DNA from 2 places in the Streptomyces spongiicola genome. Region 2 is predicted to be linked to the other one. Evidence: predicted binding sites of a transcription regulator. Region 2 holds the regulator's gene; the other holds the start of a gene.
The links. The regulator HspR, encoded in region 2, represses chaperone genes until heat shock. The targets are predictions, from matches to a motif close to TTGAGNNNNNNNNNCTCAA.
Positions count from the first base shown of each region.

Region 1: a site for HspR is predicted at 3,371-3,389, ahead of lon (endopeptidase La). Genes of this name have one in related genera too.

Region 1 covers NZ_CP029254.1:5,318,050-5,328,239, forward strand. Annotated here, with positions in the region: gene DDQ41_RS23355 (multifunctional oxoglutarate decarboxylase/oxoglutarate dehydrogenase thiamine pyrophosphate-binding subunit/dihydrolipoyllysine-residue succinyltransferase subunit) at 1-120, opposite strand, end outside; gene DDQ41_RS23360 (HAMP domain-containing sensor histidine kinase) at 413-1,504, opposite strand; gene DDQ41_RS23365 (response regulator transcription factor) at 1,501-2,244, opposite strand; gene DDQ41_RS23370 (spermidine synthase family protein) at 2,328-3,023, opposite strand; gene lon (endopeptidase La) at 3,412-5,814, shown strand; gene DDQ41_RS23380 (MarR family winged helix-turn-helix transcriptional regulator) at 6,149-6,658, shown strand; gene DDQ41_RS23390 (protein phosphatase 2C domain-containing protein) at 7,205-8,014, opposite strand; gene DDQ41_RS23395 (sensor histidine kinase) at 8,390-10,190, shown strand, end outside.
Region 2 covers NZ_CP029254.1:3,852,517-3,862,706, forward strand. Annotated here, with positions in the region: gene DDQ41_RS16940 ((Fe-S)-binding protein) at 1-391, opposite strand, end outside; gene DDQ41_RS16945 (sugar transferase) at 475-1,155, opposite strand; gene dnaK (molecular chaperone DnaK) at 1,418-3,271, shown strand; gene grpE (nucleotide exchange factor GrpE) at 3,268-3,933, shown strand; gene dnaJ (molecular chaperone DnaJ) at 3,967-5,151, shown strand; gene DDQ41_RS16965 (heat shock protein transcriptional repressor HspR) at 5,156-5,617, shown strand; gene DDQ41_RS16970 (helix-turn-helix transcriptional regulator) at 5,962-6,948, opposite strand; gene DDQ41_RS16980 (Rieske (2Fe-2S) protein) at 7,331-7,651, shown strand; gene DDQ41_RS16985 (pyridoxamine 5'-phosphate oxidase family protein) at 7,894-8,307, opposite strand; gene clpB (ATP-dependent chaperone ClpB) at 8,459-10,190, shown strand, end outside.

The DNA of each region.
Region 1 (10,190 bases), 1.5 Mb from region 2:
GTACTGCTGGTAGATCTCGTCGACGAGCCACTCATTGGCCCCGAACGCGGCAGCGGGGTTCTTCCCCTGCCCGTCGGGGTCGGTCGACGTACTCGAGTTACTGGGGGACTGAGACGACACGGCGGCAACCGCCCTCTTCCGCTTCACAAGGTGATGGACAGCGGAAATAAAGGCTACGCCTACGCGGTGGGGAGGTGCAGGCCGGGCGTGGTCTTCGTCGCCTAAGTCACACCTGGCAACCGGTTTCGGCGCAGGAATTGGCGGGAAACAAACACGGTTTCCCTGCGGATGGGGTACGGCGGAACGCGGCCGCGGCCCGCCCGGCCGCACCCGTGCCCCGCTCCCCGAACACCTGGACGCGGGACGCGCCCGTCCGGTTCGCCACGGGCCTCGCTCCTCTTCGAACCCTACGTCAACCGTGTGACGAGGGGATTCCCGGGAGGGTCACCCTGATGCGGCATCCGCGCGTCGATTCGGCCACCCCGATGCCGCCGCCGTGCAGCTCCACCGCCCAGCGCGCGATGGCCAGGCCCAGACCGGTGCCCCCGTCGCTGCCCGGACCGTGCTGCGAGGGGGCGCTGCCCCGGTTGAACCGCTCGAAGACCCGGTGCCACTCCGACTCGGGGATCCCCGGGCCCTCGTCCTGGACCTCCAGGTCCAGGGACTCGGCCTGTGCGCCCCGGCGGGCACGGACGGTGACCCTGCCGTGCGGCGGCGAGTGCTTGACCGCGTTGTCGATCAGGTTCGCCACGACCTGGTGCAGCCGCTCCGCGTCCGCGTGCGCGGTCAGCTCCGGCGGCGAGACGTCCAGGTGGAGATGGACGTCCTTGCGGGTGTGGTTGCCGGAACCCGAGGGCAGCCCTCGCCGCCCGGCGGCGAGGTTGGCCTCCTTCAGCACTCCCGACAGATAGGGCCAGACCTCGAAGCGCCGGGCCCGGAGCGTGACCACCCCGTTGTCCAGCCGGGAGAGGTCCAGCAGCGTCTCGACCAGCCGGGACAGCCGCTCCGTCTGCTTCAGGGCGGTGCGCATCGTCTCGGGGTCGGCCGTCGATACCCCGTCCACGACGTTCTCCAGTACCGCGCGCAGGGCCGCTATGGGGGTGCGCAGCTCGTGGGAGACGTTGGCGACCAGCTCCTTGCGGTGCCGGTCCACGGCCTCCAGGTCGTCCGCCATGCGGTTGATCGTGGAGGCGAGGTCGCCGAGCTCGTCGCGGCGGCCGTCGCCGCGCACCCGGCGGCTGAAGTCGCCGTGGGAGATCGACTTGGCGACGGTGTTCATCTCGTCCAGCGGGGCGGTCAGCCCGTGCGCCACGAACTGGGTGATCAGCAGCGTGGTGATCATGGCGAAGACCGTGATGTAGCGCAGCTCCGCCCCGGTGCGGAAGGCGACCAGCGCCAGCCCGGTCGTGATCAGCACCGCCATCACGACCAGCGCGCCGAGCTTGGTCTTGATCGAGATCTCCACCGCACCCAGCCGGGACCGGAGCCGGCTCGGCCGGGTCATGGAGCCGGGGTCTCCAGGGCGTACCCGACGCCGTGGACCGTCCGGATCCGCTCGGCTCCGATCTTGCGCCGCAGCGCCTTGATGTGGCTGTCGACCGTGCGGGTACCGGAGGCGTCCGCCCAGTCCCACACCTGGGCGAGCAGCTGCTCCCGGGAGAGGACCGCGCGCGGTGTGTTCGCCAGGCAGACCAGCAGGTCGAACTCGGTCGGCGTGAGGTGCACGTCCCCGTTCCGGACGCGTACGCGGCGCTGGGCGTGGTCGATCTCCAGGTCGCCGAGGCGCAGGATCCCGCTGCGCGGCGTCACGGCGGCCAGCGCGGCGCGCTCCACCCGGCGCAGCAGCACGTGCACCCGGGCGGCCAGCTCGCGCATCGAGAACGGCTTCGTCATGTAGTCGTCGGCGCCCACGCCGAGCCCGACCAGCATGTCGGTCTCGTCGTCACGCGCGGTGAGCATCAGCACCGGGACGGGGCGCTGCGCCTGGACCCGGCGGCACACCTCGAGGCCGTCGAAGCCGGGCAGCATCACGTCGAGGACCATCAGGTCCGGCTGCCACGCCTCCGCGGCGTCCACGGCCGAAGGGCCGTCGGCCGCGGTCTGGACCAGGAATCCCTCGGCGCGCAGACGGGCCGAGACGGCGTCGACGATGGTGGTGTCGTCCTCGACGACCAGCACCCGGCGCTGGGCACTTCCGGTCGGGTGTGCCGCCGTGCCGTTGCCGCCGGTGTGTGTCTGCTCCATCGCCCCGCCCCTGTCGCGCACTGCGAGCTGCGTGTAGATCGGTGTGTCAGTTAGGCAGCGTAAGGGCACCGCCCAGGTCCCGGCTACGCAGGGCGAACTGCCAGGTGGACCACGTCGGGAACGCCTCGTGCAACCGCGATCTCTTCGGTTCTTACCCCGCTGAATCCGGCATTCCGCAACGTCCGCTCGAAATTCTCGGAGGGCTGCGCCGACCAGACGGCGAGGACCCCTCCGGGGCTCAGGCGCCGGGCGCAGGCCCGCAGCCCGTCCGGTGCGTAGAGGCTGCTGTTGTCCTCGGTGACGGTCCAGTCGGGGCCGTTGTCGATGTCGAGGCAGAGCGCGTCGTACGTGTCCGAGGTGTGACGCAGATACGCCATCAGGTCCGTGTGCAGGACGGTGGTGCGCGGATCGGCCAGTGCCGCGGCGGAGACGCGCCTCAACGGGCCCGTCGTGTGCCAGTCGATGATCGCCGGCTCCCGTTCGGCGACGGCGATCCGGGACCAGCCGGGCTCGGCCGCCGCGTGGGCCAGGGAGAAGCCGACTCCCAGCCCGCCGATCAGCACGGACGGGTCAGGACGGCCGGCGAGGGCCGTGTGGGCGGCGTCCACGAGCAGCCGCTCGGAGCGGCCGTCCGATGTGTCCATCAGAAAGCAGCCGTTGGCGATGATCTCGTGGATCTCCCCGCCGGGACCCCGGCGTTCGCGCAGCACGACCTCGCCGTACGGGCCTTCGCGCCGGTCGAGGGTCCGGGGGGCGGCGTCGCCGCTGAGGGGGTCCATGGACGCTCAGGCTAGTGCGCCTCGGGCGGGGTTCGCCCGTCGCGACGGGGTGAACGGTGCCCGAGGCGGCCCTGGGGGCTGCGGCCCGATCCCGGCGGCCGGGCGCGCGCCCCGGGATCGCGGACCCCCGTGGGAGCCGGCCGGGCCCGCGGGCCCGGGCGCGGGGCCGGTGCCGGCTCATCGGGATCGGGGGCGGGGGGCCGGGCTCCTCGGGATCGGGGGTGGCGCCGGCTCCTCGGGCCCTGGGCGGGGTGGGCCGGGGGAGCGGGCCGCGGGGTCGCCTACCTCGACGAGAGGTATCGCTCACAGCGAACACCTGCCCGGGAACATCGAAGACCTCCTCTGCATTGAGTCGATGTAACTCAACTTGACTGCCGAAGGGGAGATCATGGCTCCGACGCCCGCACCGCTCACCCTGCCTGTGCTTCCGCTCGACGACGAGGTCGTACTGCCCGGGATGGTGGTGCCGCTCGACCTGTCCGACAACGAGGTACGGGCCGCGGTGGAAGCCGCCCAGGCAGCGGCGCGAGCGGAGCCGGGAAAGCCGCGGGTGCTGCTCGTCCCCCGGATCGACGGCACCTACGCCGCCACCGGTGTGCTCGGCACCGTGGAACAGGTCGGACGGCTCTCCGACGGAGACCCCGGCGCCCTGATCCGCGGCCGCAGCCGGGTACGCGTCGGTGCCGGTACGACCGGTCCCGGCGGCGCCCTGTGGATCCACGGCACCCTCATCGACGAGACGCTGCCCGACCCGCTGCCCGGTTCGGTCACCGAACTCGTGAAGGAGTACAAGGCCCTCGCCACCAGCTGGCTGCGCAGGCGCGGGGCGTGGCAGGTCGTGGACCGCGTCCAGCAGATCGACGACGTCCCGGCGCTCGCCGACAACGCCGGCTACTCGCCCTTCCTGTCCACCGCGCAGAAGGTCGAGCTGCTGGAGACCAGCGACCCGGTCGCCCGGCTCAGGCTCGCCACCGAGCAGCTCCGCGAGCACCTCGCCGAGCAGGACGTGGCCGAGTCGATCGCCAAGGACGTCCAGGAGGGCGTCGACAAGCAGCAGCGCGAGTTCCTGCTGCGCCGCCAGCTCGACGCGGTCCGCAGGGAACTGCGCGAACTGGGCGGCGAGTCCGACGGCGAGGAGTCCGACGACTACCGCGCCCGGGTCGAGGCCGCCGACCTCCCGGAGAAGGTCCGCGAGGCCGCTCTGAAGGAGGTCGACAAGCTCGAGCGCGCCAGCGACCAGAGCCCCGAGGGCTCCTGGATCCGCACGTGGCTCGACACCGTCCTCGAACTGCCCTGGAGCGAACGCACCGAGGACGCCTACGACATCAGGGGAGCCAGGGCCGTCCTGGACGCCGAGCATGCCGGCCTGGACGACGTGAAGGAGCGGATCACCGAGTACCTCGCGGTCCGCAAGCGGCGCTCCGACCGCGGACTCGGCGTGGTCGGCGGCCGGCGCGGCGGCGCGGTCCTGGCGCTCGTCGGCCCGCCCGGCGTGGGCAAGACCTCGCTCGGCGAGTCCGTCGCGCACGCGATGGGACGCAAGTTCGTCCGCGTCGCGCTCGGCGGCGTCCGGGACGAGGCGGAGATCCGCGGCCACCGGCGCACCTACGTCGGCGCGCTGCCCGGCCGGATCGTCCGCGCCGTCAAGGAGGCCGGCTCGATGAACCCGGTGGTCCTCCTCGACGAGATCGACAAGGTGGGCTCCGACTTCCGGGGCGATCCCGCGGCGGCGCTCCTCGAAGTCCTCGACCCGGCACAGAACCACACGTTCCGCGACCACTACCTGGAGGTCGAACTCGACCTGTCGGACGTGGTCTTCCTGGCCACCGCCAACGTCCTGGAGGCTGTTCCGGAGGCACTGCTCGACCGGATGGAGCTGGTCAGGCTCGACGGCTACACCGAGGACGAGAAGGTCGTCATCGCCCGGGACCACCTGCTCCCGCGCCAGCTGGAGCGAGCCGGCCTGGAGCCGGGCGAGGTGGCCCTGGAGGAGTCGGCACTGCGCAGGATGGCGGGCGAGTACACCCGCGAGGCGGGCGTGCGGAACCTGGAGCGTGCGATCGCCAGGCTGCTCCGCAAGGTCGCGGCCCAGCACGAGCTGGGCCGGCGGGAGCTGCCCTTCACCGTCGGCGACGGCGACCTGCGCGCCCTGATCGGCCGGCCGCACCATGTGCCCGAGTCCGCGCAGGACCCGTCGGAGCGCCGCACCGCCGTGCCGGGCGTGGCCACGGGGCTCGCGGTCACCGGTGCCGGGGGCGACGTCCTCTACGTCGAGGCGTCGCTGGCCGACCCGGAGACCGGTGCCTCCGGACTCACCCTCACCGGTCAGCTCGGCGACGTCATGAAGGAGTCCGCACAGATCGCACTGAGCTTCCTCCGCTCGCACGGTGCGGAACTGGAGCTTCCCGTCGGCGATCTGAAGGACCGCGGCGCGCACATCCACTTCCCGGCGGGAGCGGTCCCGAAGGACGGGCCGAGCGCGGGCATCACGATGACGACCGCGCTGGCGTCGCTGCTCTCCGGCCGCCCGGCCCGCACGGACGTGGCGATGACCGGTGAGGTGTCGCTGACCGGGCGGGTGCTGCCCATCGGCGGTGTGAAGCAGAAGCTGCTGGCCGCGCACCGCGCCGGGATCACCACGGTCGTGATCCCCAAGCGCAACGAGGCCGATCTGGACGACGTCCCCGCCGAGGTCCTGGAGAAGCTGGAGGTGCACCCCGTGACGGACGTCCGCCAGGTCCTCCGGATCGCGCTGTCCCCGGCCGAGGTGCCGGTGCCGGCCGCGGCGTGAGCGCGGGGCACCGTCCCGCCGGTCGCCGTCTGGCCGGTCGCTGTCTGGCCGGTCGCCGTACGCCGCCCCGCGCCCGAGCGGGCGGCATACGGCGACCGGCCGTTCCGGCTTTCCGCGCGTCGTGGCGATGGCCGTTCCCGCTCCCCGCGCGTCGTGGCGACGGCCGTTCCCGCTCCCCGCGCGTCGTGGCGACGGCCGTTCCCGCTCCCCGCGCGTCGCCGTGACCGGGTCGGGAGGTGGAGCCGGTGCCTGCCGTCGGCCGGTGCCTGCGAAATACTGGGTGAGCTGCGGTGACGGCGGTCGCCGAAGAGGACTCTCGTCTCCGGGAGAGCGCGTGAAGGGTGCTGACGTGCACGGAAGCGGTAGGGGGAAGGACACCGGGCCGAGGGGAGGCGACGGCACGGACCAGGAGTTCCATGAGTTCCTGTCCCTGGAGCGGGAGTTGGCCGTCTTTCTGCGCCGGGCCCGGGCCAGCTCCGGCGAGATGGCCCGCGAGGTGCATCCCGGACTGGAGCCCTCGGCGTACGGACTGCTCGTACGGCTGGACGAGTCCGGCGCTCAGCGTGCCACCGATCTCGCCGGGTACTTCGGCGTCGGCAAGGCGACGATGAGCCGGCAGCTGCGCGCGCTGGACGAGCTGGGCCTGGTCACCCGGGAGCCCGACCCGGCCGACGGCCGCGCCTCCCTCGTCCGGCTGACCGACGAGGGACGCACCCGCTTCCGGGCCGTACGGAAGGCCCGGCGCGACCGCTATGTGCGCAAGCTGGCCGGCTGGGATCGCGGGGAGGTCGCGGAACTGGCCCGTCTGCTGCACCAGCTCAACGCCCGGTCCGAGGAGGGCTGAGAAGGGCTGAGGAAGGCCGCGATGGGCCGAGGAGGGTCGCGATGGGCCGCGAAGGGCCGAGGAGTCCCGGCTCGCCGGCCCGGATCTTGTCCCCCCTCGCACGGGGCCCTGCTCTTCGGCCCCCGGCCCTGGCCGCTGTCCCGGCTCCCGCCCGGCTCCCCTGCGGCACCTTCCCGGCTCCCGCCCGGCCCCACTCCCGGACCCGCCCGGCCCTGGCCGCTGTCCCGGCTCCCCTGCGGCACCTTCCCCGCTCCCGCCCGGCCACACTCCCGGACCCGCCCGGCCTCACTCCCGGCCCCCGCCCGGCCCCGCCCGGCCCCCTGCAAGTACCTCTACTACCACCCTCCCCGCCTTCTCCTGGCCTTCTCCTGGCCTCCGCCTGGCCTCCGCCTGGCACCGACCCGGGCCCGCGGTGCCCTCGGCGGCGCCCGGCAACCCGGCGCCCGCCTCTCCTCCGCTCCCGGGTCCGGCCCGGACCGGCCTCGTCCCGCGAGCGCGGCACGCTCGTCGCCGAGACGCCGCACGCAGGTCCCCGCCGTAAGGGATTCAGGCCCCCGGGGGTCCGACCGGGTCCTGGAACTCCGCGTACACCGCGGTCGCGTCGTCGTGGATCTTCCAGCGCTTCCCGCCGCCCCGGCCGGCGTCCGCCGTCTCCAGCGCCCGCACCCGGCCGACCAGCCCGTGCGGCCCCTCCTTGCGCAGCAGCCCCATGAGTTCCGCCCAGCTCCCCTCCGAGAAGAGGTCGGTCCAGCGGGACGCCCCGTCGGTGAGGGCGGCCACCGCCCGAACGTCCCCACGCGGAGTCGTGCCCGTGACCGCCCGCGCCGCCACCCCCGGGTCCGCGGCCGCCGTGAAGAAGCCGCCGTCCTGGTTGCGCAGGGCGTCCGTCGCGCTGACGGAGCGGAGGACCTCCCTCGGGATGCGGTCGAGCCGGTCGTCCAGCACGGCGTGCACGACCCCGTTCGGCGACTCCAGCAGAAGCGTCGAGTCCGAGAGGACCAGGTGCTCGACCGACTCGCCGTCCCAGCGAACCGCGACCACCGTTGCCTGAGGCGTACGGGCGTGAGAAAGGTCACAGCTCTCGCGGTGGGTGTCGGCGGTACGCCGGATGGACAGGGCCAGCACCTCGGACAGGGGCATATCCCTGCGCGAACCGGACAGTTCGAGAAGCGCGCCGCCCAGGTGCGAGGTGAACCAGGGGACGCCGTGCACACAGCCGTCGCCGCCGCGGGGCGGCGTCACCCCGTCGAGGACCACGAGCGATCCGCCCTGGCCCGTGGCCGGGAGGGAGAGTGACGCCCAGTCCTCGTTCGGGCGTTCGGCGGTGCCGGGCACGGAGGCGAGCTCGAAGCGCATGGCCCCCAGTCTGCATGAGCCGACACGTTTTCTTCACGAAGCCTGCAAGGGCGTGGAATTGGTCTCCACCAGCGGCTCGACCTGGGTGTTCTCGGCGGAACCGGCGGCCCCGTGGAGCTGCGGGCGGGCATCTTGCCAAAGCGCGGGCCGAAGGTCCAACTGATCCTCTGTGCACAGGGAAAGTGCAATTGCGAACGGGTTGTTTGCCAACTCCGGAGTCGTGTTCACTCGTTCGTGTGGCGGAGCGGCCGATGAGCGCCCCCCTCTTGAAGCCGCTGGGATGGTCGTGGATCGTGCCAGAGGTGGGGGACTCGCGTGTGATGACCGGTCGTCACCTCTGCTTCATGGGCGGACGAGTCAGGAATGCGAGCACCGGTGCAGAAGAAGCGGCCTCGGGGCAAGGGCAGCACGGACGGTACGGCCTCTTCGGGGCCCGCGGCACCGCAGGTGCCCTCGTCGCCCGCGATCCCCTCGGCGACGTCGGACGGTCGTGCGGCTGCCGTGCCCCCGGCGTACACGGGACCCTCGGCCGAGGCCCGGGCGGCCTCCGACCCCGCGCTCCTCCCCGGCGGGCGCCCCGTACGGGTACGCCGCCGGCTGGTGGCGGGCGTCGCCGCCATCACCCTCACGGTCGCGGCCGCCGGTGCTCCGGCGATCCTCCTCGCCTCCGACGACCTGACCGAGTCCCAGCGGCTCGTCACCCTCGCCGAGCTCAACCGCCAGGCCGTCACCCTGGCCCACTCCCTCGCCGACGAGCGCGACGAGGTCACCGCGTACATCGCGGCAGGCCGCGAGGACCAGCAGGGCGACAAGAAGGACCGCCGCGAGATCTCCGGCAACCGCAGCGCCCGAGTCGACCGGCAGATAGACGAGATCCGGGGCAACGTCCCGGCCGACCACGCCGACCTGCGCCGTGGCCTCGGCACCGTGAACTCCGTCCGGCGCGCCGCGCTCACCGGCGAGGGCGCCGCCATCGAGGCGTACAAGGCGTACACCGACATCATCGAAGGGCTGCACGCTCTCGCCGGGGAACTCGCCGAGACGACGCCCGCCCGCGCCGCCGAGGCCACCCGCGCGCCGGCGGCCCTCGGCCTCGCGGTCGAGCAGGCGTCCGCCACCCGCGGCCTGCTGCTCGCCGCGCTGTCCGTGCCCGGCCAGACGAGCGACGGCCCCTCCTACGACCCGATCACGGGGCTGCCCGTCGAGAACGAGGACGACGCCCGAACCGAGGCCGCCCGCGACGTCCTCAGCGCTGCGGCGCAGCAGGCGCGCGTCCGCGAGCTCGCCGCGCTCGCCGACTTCGACCAGGTGGCGGGAACCGAGGCCCGCGGCCGGCTCACCGGCACCGTCACCGGCCCCGACGTCAAGACGGCCGAGGCCTATCTCACCCGCCTCACGGACCAGCCCGAACTCTCCGAGAAGGACCGCGCGTCCAACCGCGAGAAGCTCGAGGCCTCGCTGTCCGCCAGGATCGAGCAGATGCGCGGCGTCGAGTCCGCGCTCGCGTCCGCCCAGGTCGAGCGCCTGGAGCAGCTCCGCGACGACGACGTCACCGCCCTGGAACTGCGCATCGCCCTGCTCGGTGGCTGCCTGCTCGTCGCCATCGGCGTCTCCGCGGCCGTCGCCCGCACCCTCACGCGCCCGCTGGCCGTGCTCCGTATCGGGGCGGCCCGCCTCGCGGGGGCGCCCGAGGGTGAGGAGCCGATCCGTTTCACCGGCCGCAACGACGAGTTCGCCCAGGTCGTGCGGTCGCTCAACATCCTGCATGGCAAGCTGGTGGACCTTGCCGCCCGCAGTCGGCACCTGGACACCGAGAGCGGTGAACCGGACTCCTCCCGGCAGGAGTTCACCGCCCAGCGGGCCGAACTCCAGGAGCGCACGGCCGAGGTCACGGAGCAGCTGGCCAAGCTGCGCCGCACGGTGGGCCACACCTTCGTCAACCTCGCCCTGCGCACCCTCGGTCTCGTCGAGCGCCAGCTGGGGGTCATCGAGGGCCTGGAGGAGCGGGAGCAGGACCCGGACCGCCTCGCCACCCTCTTCAAGCTCGACCACATGGCCACGGTGATGCGCCGCCACAGCGAGAACCTGCTGGTCCTCGCCGGAGCCGAGCACGGCCACAGCCACCCCGGCCCGGTGCCGCTGGTCGACGTCATGCGCGCCGCGGTGAGCGAGATCG
Region 2 (10,190 bases):
TCGCCATCAGCACGAGGATGCCGACGACGGTCATCAGGCCGATGAACTCGATGTACATCTCGAACGGCGGGAAGCCGCCCAGGACCGGCAGCGTCCAGTCGGCGGCGAACAGCTGGCCGTACGCCTGTGCGAGTGTCGGCGGCAGCGTCAGGAAGCCGATCGCGACGAACCAGTGGGCGAAGCCGACGATCCCCCAGCGGTTCATCCGGGTGTGGCCGAGGAACTCCTTGGCCAGGGTGGCCGTGCGGGCCCTGGGGTTGTCGGTACGGCTGCCCGCGGGCACGGGCTGGCCGAGCGTGACGAACCGGTAGATCTGCGCGACGGCTCGGGCGATGAGCGCAACGCCGACCACGGTCAGGACCAGCGACACGATGATCGCGGCGAGTTGCATTCGGGGGCTCCTCGGGCCTGCGCGGGTGGGGACTCGGCACTTACTAAGCGGTAACTTATGCAGTCCGTGCCGAGCGTACCCAGTTATTCCGTCGCACTGTAGCCAGGTGGGCGGTGATCTGCGTCGCTCAGGTGACCCTGAGCGCGGGGCGGGAGCAGGGCGGGCAGCGTGCGCGCCAGGACGGCCAGGTCCAGCCCGATCCAATGGTGCTCCACATAGTGCTGGTCGAGCAGCTCCGGCTCGTCCCAGGGGAGTGCGGAGCGCCTGCGCAGCTGGGCGGGGCCGGTGAGGCCGGGCCGGACGGTCCCCCGCCAGGGGGCGGCGGCGCGGGGGTTGTCCGGGGCCAGGGCCGCCGGGCCGACCAGGGACATCTCGCCGGAGACGACATGGGGCAGTCTGGAGAGCAGATCCAGTCGCCAGCGGCGGATGCGCAGCGAGCGGACGGTGAAGGGGTACCCGTGGAGACCCGTCCTCAGCTCCCGTGCGACGATCCCGCCGGGTGGGCGCCGCAGGGCGAGGGCGCAGGCCGCGGCGGTCAGCAGGGGCGCGGCGAGGGCCAGCAGCAGCGTCCCGAGGGTCAGGTCGAGGAGGCGCTTGGGGTCCGGCGGCCGCGGCCACCTCGCCTGCGGCCTCGATGCTCTCGCCTGCGGCCGCGGCGGTCTCGGTGATCCTGCCGATTCCGCTGGTCCTGCTGGTCCTGCTGGTCCTGCCGGTCCCGCCGGTCCCGCTGGTCCTGCCGGTCCCGCCGACTGTACGGGGCGCAAGGCACTCACCTGACCGTTCTGTCGTTTCTCGGCTGATACCAGGTGGTTTCTGTCCAGTCGGACGCGTGTATGAACCTTTCGCGTGCTTTGCAGAACGATGGCACGGTGGGTGCGGGGGTGTCCGCAGGCCGCGCCGGACGGGTGGCGCCTATGTGAACGCACCGCACCATAGTTGAGTCGACTCGACTCAGCTCTGTTGACGTGCTGGTGCGAGTGAGGCATCCTTGAGCCAGTTCCACTCAAGTCCTCTGGAGGAATCGAAATGGCACGTGCGGTCGGCATCGACCTGGGCACGACTAACTCCGTCGTCAGCGTTCTGGAGGGCGGTGAGCCCACCGTCATCACCAACGCCGAGGGCGCCAGGACCACGCCGTCCGTCGTCGCCTTCGCCAAGAACGGTGAGGTGCTCGTCGGCGAGGTCGCGAAGCGTCAGGCAGTGACCAACGTGGACCGGACGATCCGGTCGGTGAAGCGCCACATGGGCACCGACTGGTCGATCGAGCTGGACGGGAAGAACTTCAACCCGCAGCAGATGTCCGCGTTCATCCTGCAGAAGCTGAAGCGGGACGCCGAGTCGTACCTGGGCGAGAAGGTCACGGACGCCGTCATCACCGTCCCCGCGTACTTCAACGACTCCGAGCGCCAGGCCACCAAGGAGGCCGGTGAGATCGCGGGTCTGAACGTCCTGCGCATCGTCAACGAGCCGACCGCCGCCGCGCTGGCGTACGGCCTCGACAAGGACGACCAGACGATCCTCGTCTTCGACCTCGGCGGCGGCACCTTCGACGTCTCGCTGCTGGAGATCGGTGACGGCGTCGTCGAGGTCAAGGCCACCAACGGCGACAACCACCTCGGCGGCGACGACTGGGACCAGCGCGTCGTCGACTACCTGGTGAAGCAGTTCGCCGGCGGCCACGGCGTCGACCTCTCCAAGGACAAGATGGCTCTCCAGCGTCTCCGCGAGGCCGCGGAGAAGGCGAAGATCGAGCTGTCGTCCTCCACCGAGACGACGATCAACCTGCCCTACATCACGGCGTCCGCCGAGGGCCCGCTGCACCTGGACGAGAAGCTCACGCGCGCCCAGTTCCAGCAGCTGACCTCGGACCTGCTGGAGCGCTGCAAGACCCCGTTCCACAACGTGATCAAGGACGCGGGCATCCAGCTCTCCGAGATCGACCACGTGGTCCTCGTCGGCGGCTCGACCCGCATGCCGGCCGTCGCCGAGCTGGTGAAGGAGCTGACCGGCGGCAAGGAGGCCAACAAGGGCGTGAACCCCGACGAGGTCGTGGCGATCGGCGCCACCCTCCAGGCCGGCGTCCTCAAGGGCGAGGTCAAGGACGTCCTGCTGCTCGACGTCACCCCGCTGTCCCTCGGTATCGAGACCAAGGGCGGCATCATGACCAAGCTCATCGAGCGCAACACCACGATCCCGACGAAGCGCTCCGAGATCTTCACGACGGCCGAGGACAACCAGCCGTCCGTGCAGATCCAGGTCTACCAGGGCGAGCGCGAGATCGCGGCGTACAACAAGAAGCTGGGCATGTTCGAGCTGACCGGGCTGCCGCCCGCCCCGCGCGGCGTCCCGCAGATCGAGGTCTCCTTCGACATCGACGCCAACGGCATCATGCACGTGACCGCCAAGGACCTCGGCACGGGCAAGGAGCAGAAGATGACCGTCACCGGCGGCTCCTCGCTCCCGAAGGACGAGGTGGACCGGATGCGCCAGGAGGCGGAGCAGTACGCGGAGGAGGACCACCGCCGCCGCGAGTCCGCCGAGACCCGCAACCAGGCCGAGCAGCTCGTCTACCAGACCGAGAAGTTCCTCAAGGACAACGAGGAGAAGGTCCCCGGTGACGTCAGGACCGAGGTCGAGACGGCGGTGACCGAACTCAAGGAGAAGCTGAAGGGCGAGGACACCACCGAGATCCGCACCGCCACCGAGAAGGTCGCGGCCGTCTCCCAGAAGCTCGGGCAGGCGATGTACGCCGACGCCCAGGGCCAGCAGGCCGCGGGCGGCGACGCCGCCGGGGCCTCCCAGGCGAAGGCCGACGACGACGTCGTCGACGCCGAGATCGTCGACGACGAGAAGGACCAGAAGGGTGGCGCTGCCCGATGACGGAGGAGACCCCGGGTTTCGAGGAGAAGCCCGACGTCCCCTCCGGCGCCGTTCCCGATGACGCGGCGCAGGCCGCCGCCCCCTCCGCGGAGGAGGGGGCGGCCCGGGCCGGGGACGCAGGACAGACGGCCCGTACGGCCGCCGACGCGGGCCTGTCGGCCCAGCTGGACCAGGTCCGGACCGCGCTGAACGAGCGCACGATGGACCTCCAGCGGTTGCAGGCCGAGTACCAGAACTACCGCCGCCGGGTGGAGCGGGACCGGATCACGGTCAAGGAGATCGCGGTCGCGCAGCTCCTGACCGACCTCCTGCCCGTTCTCGACGACATCGGCCGGGCCCGTGAGCACGCCGAACTCGTCGGCGGCTTCAAGTCGGTGGCGGAATCGCTGGAGACCGTCGCCGCCAAGATGGGGCTCCAGCAGTTCGGCAAGGAGGGCGAGCCCTTCGACCCGACGGTCCACGAGGCCCTGATGCACAGCTACGCGCCGGACGTCACCGAGACGACCTGCGTGGCGATCCTCCAGCCGGGTTACCGGATCGGGGAGCGGACCATCCGGCCCGCGCGGGTCGCGGTGGCCGAGCCGCAGCCGGGGGCCCAGCCCAAGGAGCAGGCGGCGGAGCCGGCGGCGGACGAGGAGAGCGGTGGCCCGGACGAGGGCTGACGCGGACGGCGGGTACCGGGAGGAGGGACGTCGATGAGCACGAAGGACTTCGTCGAGAAGGACTACTACAAGGTCCTCGGCGTCCCCAAGGACGCCACCGACGCGGAGATCAAGAAGGCGTACCGGAAGCTCGCGCGCGAGAACCACCCGGACGCCAACAAGGGCGACGCGAAGGCCGAGGAGCGCTTCAAGGAGATCTCCGAGGCCAACGACGTGCTCGGCGACCCCAAGCGGCGCAAGGAGTACGACGAGGCGCGGGCGCTCTTCGGCAACGGTGGCTTCCGGGCCGGTCCCGGAGCCGGAGGAACGTTCAACTTCGACCTGGGCGACCTCTTCGGGGGCGCCCCGCCCCCGGGCGGCGGCGGTGCCGGCGCCGGCGGCTTCGGCGGCGGACTCGGGGACGTCTTCGGCGGCCTGTTCAACCGCGGTGCGGGCACCGGTGCCCGCACCCAGCCGCGCCGCGGCCAGGACGTCGAGTCCGAGGTGACGCTCAGCTTCACCGAGGCGGTGGACGGGGCCACGGTCCCGCTGCGGATGTCCAGCCAGCAGCCCTGCAAGGCCTGTTCGGGCACCGGCGACAGGAACGGCACCCCCCGGGTGTGCCCGACCTGCGTCGGCACCGGTCAGGTCTCGCGCGGCGGCAGCGGGTCCTTCTCGCTGACCGACCCGTGCGTGGACTGCAAGGGCCGCGGGCTGATCGCCGAGAACCCCTGCGAGGTCTGCCACGGCAGCGGCCGCGCCAAGTCGTCCCGGACCATGCAGGTCCGCATCCCCGCCGGGGTGAGCGACGGCCAGCGGATCAGGCTGCGCGGCAAGGGCGCACCGGGCGAGCGCGGCGGGCCGGCCGGCGATCTGTATGTGGTGGTCCACGTCGGTGAGCACCCGGTCTTCGGGCGCAAGGGCGACAACCTCACCGTCACGGTGCCGGTCTCCTTCACGGAGGCCGCGCTCGGCGGTGAGGTGAGGGTCCCGACGCTCGGCGGTCCTCCGGTCACCCTGAAGCTGCCCGCGGGCACGCCGAACGGGCGTACGATGCGGGCCCGCGGCAAGGGTGCTGTCCGCAAGGACGGCACCCGGGGGGATCTGCTGGTCACCGTGGAGGTCGCGGTGCCCGTGGAACTCGGCGACGAGGCCCGTGAGGCGCTGGAGGCCTACCGCAAGGCGACCGAGGGCCATGACCCGCGGGCAGAACTGTTCCAGGCCGCGAAGGGAGCATGACGCGATGGACGGCCGACGTCGACAGCCCGGATTCGGTGGCAGGGCCTACGAACTGACCGAGGAGACCCCGGTGTACGTCATCTCGGTGGCGGCCCAGCTCTCCGGACTGCATCCGCAGACCCTCCGGCAGTACGACCGCCTCGGCCTGGTCTCCCCGGACCGCACGGCGGGGCGCGGGCGGCGTTACTCGGCGCGGGACATCGAACTGCTCCGCCAGGTCCAGTCCCTGTCCCAGGACGAGGGCATCAACCTGGCCGGCATCAAGCGCATCATCGAGCTGGAGAACCAGGTGGCCGCGTTGCAGGCCAAGGTCGCCGAGCTGTCCGCGGCGGTCGAGGGCGCGGCGCTGGCGATGCAGCAGCGCGAGGCCCAGGTGCACGCGTCGTACCGGCGCGACCTGGTGCCCTACCAGGACGTGCAGCAGACGGGCGCGCTGGTGGTGTGGCGGCCCAAGCGGGACGGCTGAGCGTCCGCCGGCCCGCGGCACTCGGGCCATGGCGGGGCGGCCCGGAGCGGTACACGCATCCAACGGGCCGCCCCGCCATGGCCGGCCGGTGTCTTTCGGGCGTCCGTCGGTGTCTCTCGGGCGTCTGTCGGTGTCTGTCGGTGTCTGTCGGTGTCTCTCGGCGTTCGGCGGTGTCCTGCGGCGGACGCCGGCGTCCGTCCGCGGACATCCGTGTCCGTCGGAGGTCTTCAGCGTCTGCCAGTGCCCGCCGGTGCCCGCAAGTTCCCGCAATCGTCTGCCGGCGCCTGCCGGCGCCTGCCGGCGCCCGCCGCGGGCCGCCCGTGCCCGCGGGGCAGGGCTCCTGGTCAGTGGTCGTGCTCCAGGATCCCGGACCGGGCGATGAGGTAGCCGAGCTGGGCGCGTGAGCCGCTGCCGAGGGCGGAGGCGAGCTTGGCGATGTGGGCGCGGCAGGTGCGGACGTTCATCCCGAGGCGGCGGGCTATCGCCTCGTCCACATGGCCCTCGACGAGCAGTTTGGCGATGGAGCGCTGGACACCGCTGACGCCGTCCAGTTCGGGGGCGTAGGAGACGACCTGGTCGTCCCAGGGGACGCCGTGGAGCCAGAACTGCTCGAAGACCCCCACGAGATACTGCACCAGACCCTCATGGCGCAGCTCCAGGGCGACCCTGCGGTCGCTGCGCGCCGGGATGAAGGCCACCTTGCGGTCGACCACGATGAGCCGGTCGATGATCTCCTCGAGGGTGCGGACCTCCGAGCCGAAGGGGGCCACCCGTTCCACGTAGGCCATGGTGGCCGGGTGGTGGCGTGCGGTGTGCTGGTAGAGCGTGCGCATCGAGACGCCCCGGTCAACCAGCATCGAGACGCGCCGCAGCCCCTCCTGGAGGGTCGCGGGCCGGCGGCCGCTGCCGGGCTGCACCGTCAGCAACTCCTCCTGGCATTCGGCGATGACCCGGTCCAGCGTCACGTTGATCAGGTTCAGCCCCTCGAGGACGGTGATGGCGTCGGTCGTGGACGGATCGTGTGAGTTCAGCGCCATGAATGGCTCAAACGACTCCGCCAGTGAGATGGTGAGCCGTCTCCGCTCCTGGATCTCCCGCTCCAGGGGGTGCATCAACTGGTGCAGGGCGATGGACGGTGGTACCGGGCGGAGCCACTCGGTGTCGTCGGGGTCCGGGCGCAACATGCCCATGTCGATGAGGCACGGGGCGTCTGTGACCTCCGACCGCGCTATGCGGCCACTGCGCAGAGCGGACGCATACAGCTTTTTCCCGGCCTCGCACAGCTCGTCGTGACTGTGCTTATCTCCCCCGTTGCCCTGGTTCGTCTGCATTTGCACCCCCCTCAGGGTCCTGAATTACAGGAACATGATGCCTGGCCTCGCTGGTGAAGGCGTTCGGAGTGGGCCATCGTCGTAACCGCGGGGGAGGAGGTAGTGATTAACAGAGGTGGAGATCGGCCATGACCAGGATGGTTCGTGCACTGTGCGCTATAGCCGTTGCGGCTGCTCTCGGCGGTCTCGCGGCGAGCGGTGAGCCGACGTGGGAGTCGGCGCCCATGACGGTGACCGCGACGCTGGCTGCGGCTCCGGGCGAACCCACTTGGGACAGCGCGCCGGCGAACGCGATTGCGGGCGAACCCACTTGGGACAGCGCGTCGGCGAACGCGGCTCCGGGTGAACCCACTTGGGATAGCGCGCCGGCGGACGCGGACGCATGAGCATGCCCCCGGACGATCGCGTCTTCCGGCGGGAGATGGCGACCGCGTACCGGTCCGGGTGGCACTTCATCGATCTCGTCACGGCAATCCCCCACCGTGGCGACTCGCTGATGGTCACTCTGTTCGGGGAGCCGATCGTCGTCGCCCGCGAGGACGACGAGGACGTCCGCGCCTACCGGTGCCTTCGCCGGCCCCGCGGGGCCCCGCGCCCCGTCCGCTGTGCCATCCGGTACGGCATGATCTTCGTCAATCTCGACCAGCGCGACCACCAGCTGGTCGAACCGGAGACCACCACCGCCACCCCCCGCAGCGCCTGAGCGGTTCCCCCGTCGTTCAAGATCGCTCAGGTGCTTCCCCCACACAGCGGCGCCATCGTGGACCTGAAACACGATGGCGCCGCTGTGCTGCGCGCGGGCATCCGGCGCGGGCCCGCGACACCCGGGCCCGCGACACCCGGGCCGGTGATCCCGGACCCGTCACGCCCGCGGAGGTGACTCCCGGGGGACGTGACTCCCGCGGACGTGACCGGTGGTTCCCGTACCGGTGGCTCCGGGACCCGTCATGCCCGGCCCATCGCGCGGTCCAGCGCGATCTCGATGACCACGCGGTCCGGATTCGGCGACGGTGTGCGGCCGTAGCGCTCGGCGTAGCGGGCGACGGCGTCGGCCACGGCCTCAGGGTCCGTCCGGACCGTGGCGCGGCCCTCCAGCGTCGCCCAGCGGCCCTTGTCGACCTGGCAGACCGCGGCCGGAGCCCCCTCGGGGCCGGCGGCCAGCACATGGGCGACCTTGCGGCTGTGCCTGTTGGTGATCACCCGGGCGATGCCCTTCCCGCCGCCCTCCGGGTCGTATGTGGCGCCCACCGCCACGACGTGCGGTGTGCCGTCGGGGCGGGGCGTGGTGAGTGTGCACAGGTGGTACTCGCGCCAGAAGCCGAGGAAGGACTCGTGCGGGTGCCTGGGGTCGATGGCCATGTTCCGGAACCTACCGGGGGCCTTGCACGTCGACGAATCCGGGGAGGACGCAGCCCGGGAGTGCCGTACTTGAGCGGAACGGGCTCAACTTTGTGTACCTTGGAAGAGTCATAGTCATGGGGAGAGCCGAGGCGAGGAGGAGAAGCCGCACGTGGACGCCGAGCTGACCAACAGGAGCCGGGACGCGCTGAGCGCAGCGAGCACCCGGGCCGTGTCCGAAGGGCACGCCGATCTGACCCCCGCGCATCTGCTGCTGGCGCTGCTCGCGGGCCAGGACAACGAGAACATCACCGATCTGCTGGCGGCCGCCGACGCCGACCAGGCCGCCGTGCGGTCCGGTGCGGAGCGGGTCCTCGCCGACCTGCCCAGCGTGACGGGCTCGACCGTGGCTCCGCCGCAGCCCAACCGCGAGCTGCTCGCCGTCATCGCCGACGCCGAGCAGCGGGCCAGGGAGCTGGGCGACGAGTACCTCTCCACCGAGCACCTCCTCATCGGCGTCGCGGCCAAGGGCGGCCGGGCCGGCGAGGTGCTCTCCGGGCAGGGCGCCACCGCGAAGAAGCTGCGGGAGGCGTTCGAGAAGGCGCGCGGAGGGCGCCGGGTGACCACGCCCGACCCCGAGGGCCGGTACAAGGCCCTGGAGAAGTTCGGCACCGACCTCACGGCCGCCGCCAGGGAGGGCCGGCTCGACCCCGTCATCGGCCGCGACCAGGAGATCCGCCGCGTGATCCAGGTGCTCTCCCGGCGAACCAAGAACAACCCCGTGCTGATCGGCGAGCCCGGCGTCGGCAAGACCGCCGTCGTGGAGGGCCTCGCCCAGCGCATCGTGAAGGGCGACGTCCCGGAGTCCCTCCGCGACAAGCGGCTGGTCGCCCTCGACCTCGGCGCCATGGTCGCCGGGGCCAAGTACCGCGGCGAGTTCGAGGAGCGCCTCAAGACCGTCCTCTCCGAGATCAGGGAGAGCGAGGGCCGGGTCGTCACCTTCATCGACGAACTGCACACCGTCGTGGGCGCCGGCGCCGGCGGCGACTCCGCCATGGACGCGGGCAACATGCTGAAGCCGATGCTCGCCCGCGGTGAGCTGCGCATGGTCGGTGCCACCACCCTCGACGAGTACCGCGAGCGCATCGAGAAGGACCCGGCGCTGGAGCGCCGCTTCCAGCAGGTGCTGGTCGCCGAGCCCACCGTCGAGGACACCATCGCCATCCTCCGCGGACTCAAGGGCCGCTACGAGGCCCACCACAAGGTGCAGATCGCGGACAGCGCCCTGGTGGCCGCGGCCACGCTCTCCGACCGCTACATCACCTCCCGCTTCCTGCCCGACAAGGCCATCGACCTCGTCGACGAGTCCGCCTCCCGGCTGCGGATGGAGATCGACTCCTCCCCGGTCGAGATCGACGAGTTGCAGCGCGCCGTCGACCGGCTGCGGATGGAGGAGCTCGCGCTGTCCAAGGAGACCGACGAGGCGAGCATCCAGCGGCTGGAGAAGCTGCGCCGGGACCTCGCGGACAAGGAGGAGGAGCTGCGCGGGCTCACCGCGCGCTGGGAGAAGGAGAAGCAGTCCCTCAACCGGGTGGGCGAGCTGAAGGAGAAGCTCGACGAACTCCGCGGCCAGGCCGAGCGGGCCCAGCGTGACGGCGACTTCGACACCGCGTCCAAGCTGCTGTACGGGGAGATCCCGACGCTGGAGCGCGAGCTGGAGGCCGCCAGCGAGGCCGAGGCCCGGCAGGAGGCCGCCAAGGACACCATGGTCAAGGACGAGGTCGGCCCGGACGACATCGCCGACGTCGTCGCCTCCTGGACCGGCATCCCGGCCGGGCGGCTGCTGGAGGGGGAGACCCGGAAGCTGCTGCGGATGGAGGAGGAGCTCGGCAGGCGGCTGATCG